DNA from 4 places in the Gorillibacterium sp. CAU 1737 genome. Region 1 is predicted to be linked to each of the others. Evidence: riboswitches for the same ligand, from Rfam matches in the RefSeq annotation. Region 1 holds a riboswitch; each other region holds the start of a gene.
What was found. A riboswitch is a leader RNA that binds a small molecule or an ion and turns the genes downstream of it on or off. The one in region 1 is predicted to bind cyclic di-GMP.
Positions count from the first base shown of each region.

Region 2: it holds a riboswitch for cyclic di-GMP, as region 1 does, so the genes downstream of both, AAFN83_RS01295 (pyridoxal phosphate-dependent decarboxylase family protein) here and AAFN83_RS10880 (4'-phosphopantetheinyl transferase superfamily protein) in region 1, are expected to answer to the same signal.
Region 3: it holds a riboswitch for cyclic di-GMP, as region 1 does, so the genes downstream of both, AAFN83_RS08120 (anti-repressor SinI family protein) here and AAFN83_RS10880 (4'-phosphopantetheinyl transferase superfamily protein) in region 1, are expected to answer to the same signal.
Region 4: it holds a riboswitch for cyclic di-GMP, as region 1 does, so the genes downstream of both, AAFN83_RS00750 (fibronectin type III domain-containing protein) here and AAFN83_RS10880 (4'-phosphopantetheinyl transferase superfamily protein) in region 1, are expected to answer to the same signal.

Region 1 is NZ_JBDQQO010000004.1:245,039-247,233, forward strand. Features, by position in the region: gene AAFN83_RS10870 (hypothetical protein) at 1-86, shown strand, start outside; gene AAFN83_RS10875 (glutathione peroxidase) at 178-666, opposite strand; cyclic di-GMP riboswitch class I at 867-956, shown strand; gene AAFN83_RS10880 (4'-phosphopantetheinyl transferase superfamily protein) at 1,088-1,891, shown strand; gene AAFN83_RS10885 (hypothetical protein) at 1,969-2,195, shown strand, end outside.
Region 2 is NZ_JBDQQO010000001.1:278,397-280,591, forward strand. Features, by position in the region: gene AAFN83_RS01275 (hypothetical protein) at 1-41, shown strand, start outside; tRNA gene AAFN83_RS01280 (tRNA-Ala) at 147-222, shown strand; tRNA gene AAFN83_RS01285 (tRNA-Lys) at 238-310, shown strand; gene AAFN83_RS01290 (hypothetical protein) at 559-798, shown strand; cyclic di-GMP riboswitch class I at 1,156-1,240, shown strand; gene AAFN83_RS01295 (pyridoxal phosphate-dependent decarboxylase family protein) at 1,323-2,195, shown strand, end outside.
Region 3 is NZ_JBDQQO010000003.1:159,150-161,344, reverse strand. Features, by position in the region: gene AAFN83_RS08130 (Lrp/AsnC family transcriptional regulator) at 1-272, shown strand, start outside; gene AAFN83_RS08125 (hypothetical protein) at 339-497, opposite strand; gene AAFN83_RS08120 (anti-repressor SinI family protein) at 744-887, opposite strand; cyclic di-GMP riboswitch class I at 916-1,001, opposite strand; gene AAFN83_RS08115 (cellulose binding domain-containing protein) at 1,630-2,195, shown strand, end outside.
Region 4 is NZ_JBDQQO010000001.1:169,552-171,746, forward strand. Features, by position in the region: gene AAFN83_RS00745 (MFS transporter) at 1-906, shown strand, start outside; cyclic di-GMP riboswitch class I at 1,117-1,215, shown strand; gene AAFN83_RS00750 (fibronectin type III domain-containing protein) at 1,269-2,195, shown strand, end outside.

The sequences.
Region 1 (2,195 bases):
GAGCTATGGAGATTGCGGAAGCCCGGCGCCAATTGGAGCAAGGGGGCCTTCATTACTGGTTAAGCCGGGCCTCTTCCTCCTCCTAGATCAGAGAGTCCAAATGCAAAAAGACTCCATCCCAGGAGGTGTCTCCTGAAGACGGAGTCTTCTTTTTTTGCTTGCGGCTATCGGGCTGGACTATTTGCCGGAGGCCAACACGCTCTTGAGGGTTTTCTCGATCTTCTCTGGTGTGTCCTTGGGAGCAAACCGATGCAGCACCTTGCCGTCGCGGCCAACCAGAAATTTGGTGAAGTTCCATTTGATCGAGCGGGAGCCAAAGAGACCTGGAGCCTGTTCCGTTAGGAATTGGAACAGCGGGTGCGTGGTCGGGCCCTTCACGTCGATCTTGGCGTAGAGCGGGAACGTCACGCCATGGTTGAGCTCGCACACTTGCGCGATGTCCCCGTCGTCATCCAGTTCCTGATTCGCGAACTGTGAGCTTGGAAAGCCCAGCACGGCGAAGCCATCATCCTTGTAATCCTGGTATAGCTTCTCCAGTCCCTTGAATTGCGGTGCGAATCCGCATTTGGTCGCCGTGTTCACGATGAGCAGGACGTTTCCTTTGTAGGGGGCGAGTGTCGTTTGCTCTCCGCGAATCGTTCTTACGTCATAGTCATAGATACTCATGGAATCCTTCCTCCTGTCGAGTGGATGAAACCGATGCAACGGAACTCTGTGTTTACATTTTAAACAATATAATTGTATAAGTCAAAGTCGATTCTGTGAAGGATTGTTGCGTAAAAAGACTGGTTTTATCCGTAAAAACATGGTAAGTTTATCACAAGAAATATCATTTAAATCCAAGCGACTCTCCCGGTTATCGGCCAACTGAATACTGGCAAAACTATCGAAAGATAGTGACGCAAAGCTATAGGGACTACGTCCATTCGCCATGGACTTGTCAGCCAGTTGCACGCACGTTAAGCAAATTGGTGAACTATGGCTTTTGGGCCCTCTGGTTCACTTTTTTTTCATGCTCCGGAGCGACAAAGTATGGCACATCCCAGTCAAGAGTAGCTTCAAGGATTCGATAAGGAGGCATCCATCCATGAAGCCGTGTCTCGTCGTGTTTTCCCTGGACAATTGGACCATTGAGTACGAGGGCTTGCTCTCGCTGCTCTCGGAGCGTGAGGTGAAATCGCTGCAGGTAAGAGGGACCGAACAGGAGGTCTTTTCGCTCCTAGCCGGGTATACGTTGGTCAAATCATTGATTCGCTTCCGGTACCACGCTGACGGAGAGCTCAGAAGAGAACGGGGAGGAAAGCCCTATCTCGCTTCTCCGAACTGGAAAGGAAGCTTTTCGGTCTCCCACTCCGGCAATATGGTGGTATGCGGAATCCATCCAACGGGGCAGATCGGGGTGGATGTGGAACGTCCACGGCCGATTATGGACGAGCTGCTGGATGAATGCCTCAGTGATCAGGAGAAGGCGTTCTGCCAGGAATCTTCTACCGAAGAGACGAAGCGGCTGCGGTTCTTCCGATTCTGGACGTTGAAGGAGGCGTATCTGAAGGCGCAAGGAAGCCGGTTCGGAGAAGTCGCCTTCTCGGAGCTGGACTTTTCTCGCATGGGATATGAGCCGGAATCGGCAGAAACGGGCCGGAAGTTCCATGCGGTCTATCCCCAACTGATGGAAAAGGATAAGGAACCCAACGCCGCCCTTCAGTTTAGTCATTTCGAATTGCCGGAGGGGTATTCGGTTGCAGCTTGCTGCGGAGAGACGTTCTCCGCACCTGAGCTGCTGTCTCCTCATCATATAGAGCTGCCGAAGCCGGTGTCGATTGTGACCCGCATTCAACGGGGGCTCGGCTTGCGGAAAGTACCCGGTCTTTGGTCCAGTTTCTTTTCTTGACCAAAGATGGATGACCTTTCTCCCGAATGCTGGTACTGTAGAAGTATTGAAACTTACGGAATTCGGGAGGGTTCAAGATGAACAAGCGTGCGGTGATCGGCCCGGTGCTCATTTTGCTCGGGGTGTATCTGATTCTTAACCGAGGGGGAGAGCTGGACGCCGGAACAATATTCGGTACGTTCTGGGCGACGATCTTCATCATACCCGTCGGGCTCTTCTTCCATTGGATGTACTTCTCCATGACGAACCGGCGGCATGCCGGGCTGCTCGTGCCGGGCGGGATCCTGCTGACGGTCGGGCTCGT
Region 2 (2,195 bases), on a different contig from region 1:
AATACGATGGTTATGTTTTGTACCATTATGCTAAAGATTAACGCTTAAAAAAGTTTTTTCGAAAAACACTTGCACAATTCCCGATTGTTCGCTATAATCTTTTCTTGTGGCCGGTCGTTACGAAGTGATCGGTGCTCACGAAAAGCGGGGCCTTAGCTCAGCTGGGAGAGCGCATCGCTGGCAGCGATGAGGTCAGGGGTTCGATCCCCCTAGGCTCCACCAAACAACTTCATACGTGGGTTCTTAGCTCAGTTGGTAGAGCAATTGACTCTTAATCAATCGGTCCAGGGTTCGAGCCCCTGAGAACCCACTTCCAAAAAGAACGGCAGAGATGCCGTTCTTTTTGTTTGTATTCATAAACCATTATCGGAACTGAAAAATGAGGTATGATGGATTATTTAGGAAACTAGGTAGAAGCCTCTTGCGATAGAATTACTGCCCCGTATGAAGAATCTTTGATAATGTTTGATTTTCCTGTATGAGGAATAAATACAAAGATATACATTCCATTATTTTTTAAAAAAGTTGGACAGTTTTAAAGAACAGATGATACTTTCAATGTTTATTATTTTTAACGAGGGAAAGGGAGACTCGTTTTCAGTTTCAGACATTCAATTTATCCTGACTGATATATTCGGGTTACCTGCATCAATTGATCAGATTAATGGTGTTTTCAAACACAATAAAAACTGGTTTAAGTCAGAACAAGACCCAGTCAATAAGAAGGCTCTGAGAAAAAAGTTGCTTGAAGGCGCTAAGGATTATGCGATTGGAATAATTGATAAAGGTGTCAAGTGAAATACAAGGTATAGAACCATGTTTGCTAAAAAAGGCATAATAAATATAACATATTCATTACTAAAGATTGCTAGCGCTTCGCAAAGACAAAAGTTGATTCAATTGACTTTTTATAAGAACGTGTTTACATAAAGTGTGAGGATAATTATTCCAAAAAGAACGGCAGTGATGCCGCTCTTTTTGCTTTCTTCCCCTCCATACGAGCCTGCCAATAGGACTCCCTCTCTAGTTCATAATATCTACATCTCATAGGATGTTAGATTTGATTGCCATACTTCCAAATATAGACTATAATAAGAACCGGAATTGCAAACTTATTTTGTCATTTCATGGATATATATGTCTATTTGGTGAAATTGAATAGTTCGGCAAACCTATTGAAAAGTAGGGACGCAAAGCTATAGGGGCTACATCCTCGTGGATAGGCCAGCCAGTTGCACATTCTGTAATTGGTGAAGTATGGGCATTTTTACCCGTATTCACCTTTTTTATTTGGTTTTGGCCAGATGAGAGGAGAGAGAGCTGTGTCGGAGCGTATGCAGTCATCGGTACCGTCATTTTTTCCAAGTGAGGATGGGAATGAACCAGATCGTATCAGGTTTGTGAAGCTCATGGAACAGATTGTCAACGGGGTGGACCAACTCAAGAATCCGGACGGGGTGAACCTGAAAGGGGAGAAAGAGCGTACCGATCTGTTCTACAAGGATCTGATTCAAACCAGCGAAATTCCATCAAGCAGCACTCCCCTTGAGCAAGTGAATGAGGATCTTGTCAAGCTGCTGCATAACCATCCGTACCACACCAAGTATTTCTTGACGAATATTCTGCCGATGGCAAGCATCCCGGGAATCCTGGGAATGCTGACGGCCTTTCTCGTAAACGGCAATAACTTGTGGGATGTCTATGGCCCTGCGGGAGCGGAGGCCGAGGTTCGCGTGATCAGCATGATGTCCAAGCTGATCGGATATGTGCCTGAGCGGAGCGGAGGCTATACCACTTGGGGAGGGCAAGGAGCGGTGTTCTCCGGTCTTCGGATGGCCATCGCGAAATTCGCTCCGGATGCTCCTCGCCTGGGGGTCCCTTCCCACTTCTATACGTTTTGCTCGGAAGCCGCCCATTACAGCCTGTTCAAGTCGATGGAGGCTACCGGATTGGGCAGCAGTCGTCTCGTCAAGGTTCGTACGATGCCGGACAGCTCCATGGATGTCGAAGACCTGCGGTCGAAGCTGGAAGAGGTGATCGCGAACGGTGGCATTCCCATCTATATCGTTGCTACAACCGGAACGACCGATGCGATGGGCATTGACGATGTGGAGGAAATATCACGCGTTTCTTCAGAGATTGCGGCAAAGCATGGTCTGCGCCGTCCGCATCTACATGCCGATTCCGCTTTGGGC
Region 3 (2,195 bases), on a different contig from region 1:
AGATCGGGATTGGCGTATCCGCCTTCTTTTATGTGGAAGTAGAGCCGCAACAGCTCCTCGAGGTTGCTGATCTGCTGAAGGATGATCCTTTTATAACGAGTTTATACCACATGACCGGGCCCAGTAAGCTGCATGTCCACGGCTTGTTTCGGGACAGCCGCGAAATGGAGCAATTCCTGGGCGAGAAGCTGTACCCCCTGCCCGGCGTTACCCGCGTCGATTGCCAGGTGATGCTGAAGAGCTACAAAACGCCAACAGGCATCCGCCTGTAGCGCTGGCCTGATGGAAGATCAGGCCGCCGCTGCGGATGCCACTGGGGTTCCTATTCGACATGCACCTTAGGAGGATGATTCCGCTCCTGCGCACGCTGCGGTCATTTTCTCCAGCTTGGCGGTGATTTCTTTCTGCCATGCCTCGTCCTGCAAAGCGATGGCCAGGTTCAGAAGATCCAGATAGTCGTCGAGAGACAGGCGGGTTCGCAAGCGTTTTGTCCTCATCGAATCGATCGTCCTTTCCTTGATCGTCATCCCGTATGGTTGATGATCGTTCGTATGTGATAATGATTTTCATTATCATCTAGTATTCATTATGAAGGTTTTTTCAGGAAAACGCAATCGATCCTTGCCAATCCCCTCAAAAAAACAATCAGACCGCCTCGACCATGGATAAACCCACGGGAGATGGTCCAAGATGAACGTTCCTTGTATGTATGATTCATGAGGGATTTAAGGAGGAGACAGGGGCTACAGGGCAATAGGCATCCGATTGGAGCGCCGAAAGAAATCCTTCACTTCTTCGAAGGACATTCCCATTTCATAGGCTTCCATAATCAAGTCGATCCATTCCTGGTCAAAGTCATCGGCCTTTGCTTGGATGGGCTGGTTCATCGTTTATCCCTCCATGTAGTTCCGATCCCCAGGCAGTCCAGCCGTCTTAGTTGGTTCACCTTAGACCTGTGACTTTGCGTCCCTGCTTTTCAGCGAGGTTTGCCCTTTACTGACCTCGGTTACTCCGTTTGTTTTATCATACCACGCATGAATCAAGGATGTTTGTCACAAAATGGCGCAACTTTTTCGTGTTTTGATCGTTCTTTCTTAGTTGCCCTATAAATTGTTTTCATCGCTCTCGATTTTCGAGCAGGCTATCACGTTCCTTTCCTCCCTTTGTTACAGATTCTGCAAGCGATTGAGGGGCAAATTGGAAATAGAATAGTTTCCTTTACCCACTTTCGTCTCCCTCTAAACATCCCATTTCGATTCTTTTCAACCAGAGTAATTCCCAATTCAAGGAAAATACTAGTTTACATTTCCTTTCCAGCTTGCTAGTATAGATTTGAAAGCGCTATCGGTAACTTTATTAAGCCTATTTCACGGCTTTCCTTTTTTTGCTCATTCTTGTATGCGCTTACTTTGTTATTTTTGTAACTATCAGGATTATACAAATTGAGCATGCCGGGTTGCCGACGCTTGTACAAGCAAATTGACGAAATTTGGGGGAGTGATGACGGAAAACCTGTTTATCAGCCGACTCTCGCCTGCTATTCGACCGCTTCATGGCTATGCCGGCACGCTCATGGGTAAAACGTTGGCTTCGTATGCAAGCCCATTCATTTCTTGGAGGAGGATCATTATGGCGCTTATCACCACTCGCAAAACCGCTGCCGCTCTGCTGCTGGCCGCCGCCCTTGTCGGGAGCTCGTTCACCCACATCATCCCGGAAGCACAAGCGGCGCCTCAAGAGTCGTACACCTGGAAGAATGCCAATACGGGGGCAGGCGGAGGCTTTATCCCCGGAATCATCTTCAACTCGTCCGAACGCGACCTCATTTATGCCCGTACCGACATCGGCGGTGCTTACCGCTGGAACAAGACCGACAACAGCTGGATTCCGCTTACCCACTTCGTAGGTTGGGAGGACTGGAACAAGAATGGAATCGACGCCCTCGCCACAGACCCTGTCGACCCCAATCGGCTCTATATGCTGACGGGGATGTACACCAACGACTGGGATGGCAACAACGGTCAGGTGCTGATCTCGACCAACCGGGGCGATTCCTTCGTTTCTTCTCCACTCCCCTTCAAGGTTGGCGGCAATATGCCCGGCCGGTCGATGGGCGAACGTCTGGTCATCGACCCGAATAAGAACAACATCCTTTATCTCGGCGCCCGCAGCGGGAACGGCCTGTGGAAGAGCAT
Region 4 (2,195 bases), on a different contig from region 1:
TTCGTCACTTTCGTCTCTTCGATTCTATCGCAATTCTCTCAGCCCTCAGGGTTGAAGTTATTTAAGCTGCATGTTCCAGAAGCGCTCATGCAGACCGGGATGTCGGCTTATCAGACGCTGTTCGCCATCTTCATGGTCCTTGGTCCGGGCCTTGGGACGGTTGTTTTCAGCAACCTGGGCATCGAATGGGCGATCGCCATCACCGGCGTCGCATTCCTCGCCTCCGCCGGCGTGCTCGTTTTCCTTCCGAAGGATCGGAAGAGTGAAGCCTCCTCTTCGGGCAAAGCGGTGTGGGACGAGATGAAGGCAGGCTTCCGCTATGTGTGGTCCAGCCGGCTTCTGGCCCGTCTCGGCAGTTGCTTCTTCTTTGCCGGGTTGGGCATCGGCCTCATCCAGCCGCTCGCGATCTTCCTGATCACCGAGCAGCTCGGATTGCAGAAGGAGATGCTGTCCTGGCTGCTCACGGTCAACGGCATCGCCATGTTGATCGGCGGAGCGCTGGCCATCGGCTTCGCCAGCAAAATCTCGCCGCAGAAGCTGCTCGCTCTGGGGACGATGGTGAGCGCCATCTCGATCGCCATCTGCGGCTTCTCCACGGTCTTCGCCGTCACGTTGGTCGCGCAATTCTTCAGCGGCCTCGTCGGTCCGTTCATCCAGATCGGCATCAACACGATGGTGCTTCGCAACACGGAGGAGGCGTTCGTGGGCCGGGTCAACGGCATCCTGAACCCGCTCTTCATGGGAGCGATGGTCATCACCATGTCGCTCGGCGGCTGGCTTGCCGGGGTGTTTACCCTGACACCGGTGTACCTGCTCGCCACGGTGATGCTGCTCGTATCGGCTTTCGTGCTCGTCCCGCTCTTCCGCGAACCTGGCGGAACCAGTCCTGCTCAGGAAGCGGCATAAATTGGTTGAACGGAACTCCGGCTCGCGTTTGGCGAGCTGGAGTTTTTTGTGCGGTTTTTCCTGTACCAACCTGGAATGGATGGAAGAAATCATTTTCAGGAGAAGTCGTTCGGAAATTATACATATTTTTGAAAAGGAAATGTGCTAGGATAATAGAATTACTTGTGATGTGCAAAAAGTAGGAATATTGGTCGAAAGATGAGCCAATTGAACGAATAAAGGCAAACCCGGACGAAAGACGGGGACGCAAAGCTATGGGCCTAACGCTGCAGATTGTGAATCTGTGGACATGGTCGCCAGGCCGCCGAACTCAATTGGCTTTTTTCTGTGCAAAAATATTGATTCGATCTAGGGGGCTAGTTATGTCTAAGCTTTTCGGTTTTATTTCCAAGTGTCTTTGTCTGCTACTATTTATTAATTTGTTGATTCCTGCTTTTTCTGATTCCGTATCGGCTCAGTCGGATGCCAGTCTGGTGAAGGTTAGCTTCCAAAGTCCATTGCTAGACCCGCCTGTCGGGTACGTAGCTGACTTTGGCGAGATCATGGGGGACCGAAATGGATTCCAATATGGCTGGAACTTCGACCATACATCAGAGACTGTAAGCAATGCCACTTACAGCAACTCTCAAGATTCCTCGATCCGTATTCAACCAGGTGGGGAATGGACCTTATCCTTAGAAAATGGGACTTATCAAGTGCAGGTGACGGTTGGAGATGCTGTATATGCGAGCATGAACTCTATCTATGTTGAAGGAACACCCTTTTGGGTCAAGAGTGCTCTTCCTGCCGGAAAGCACGCTACCCTTCAAAAAACGATCGTCATCACTGACGGGCAACTGACTGTCAATCAAGGGAAAGAAGAAACGGGCTTAACCCGATTGAACAACATTGAAGTGTCTAAGCTTCAAAAACATACCCCGGTCCTCAATCCAGCAAAGATTTTGGAGGAAGCCGTGCCCAATCAAATTCCGGGAAATAAAGTCTATCTATCCGGGACGATGGTTAATGAGCATAGCGCGCCTCCATTTATGCGCGTGGATGGTTTGAAGGAAGCCATTGGGGATTCCATGACCAACCAAATCAAGGTCATAGATGATGAGATCAACCAATACCGTCAACAAGCCAGTTTAACCAGTGGAAACGATCCTGCTTCGATTCAGCAGGTAATTCTCAACCATCCGAATCCGACACCTATTGTGAGAGCAGGAATGTTGAATCTGGAGTCGGATGCGACTTGGGGAGCGCCGAACAAGCCAGTTGTCCTGATCTTAGATGGATTAAATACAAAC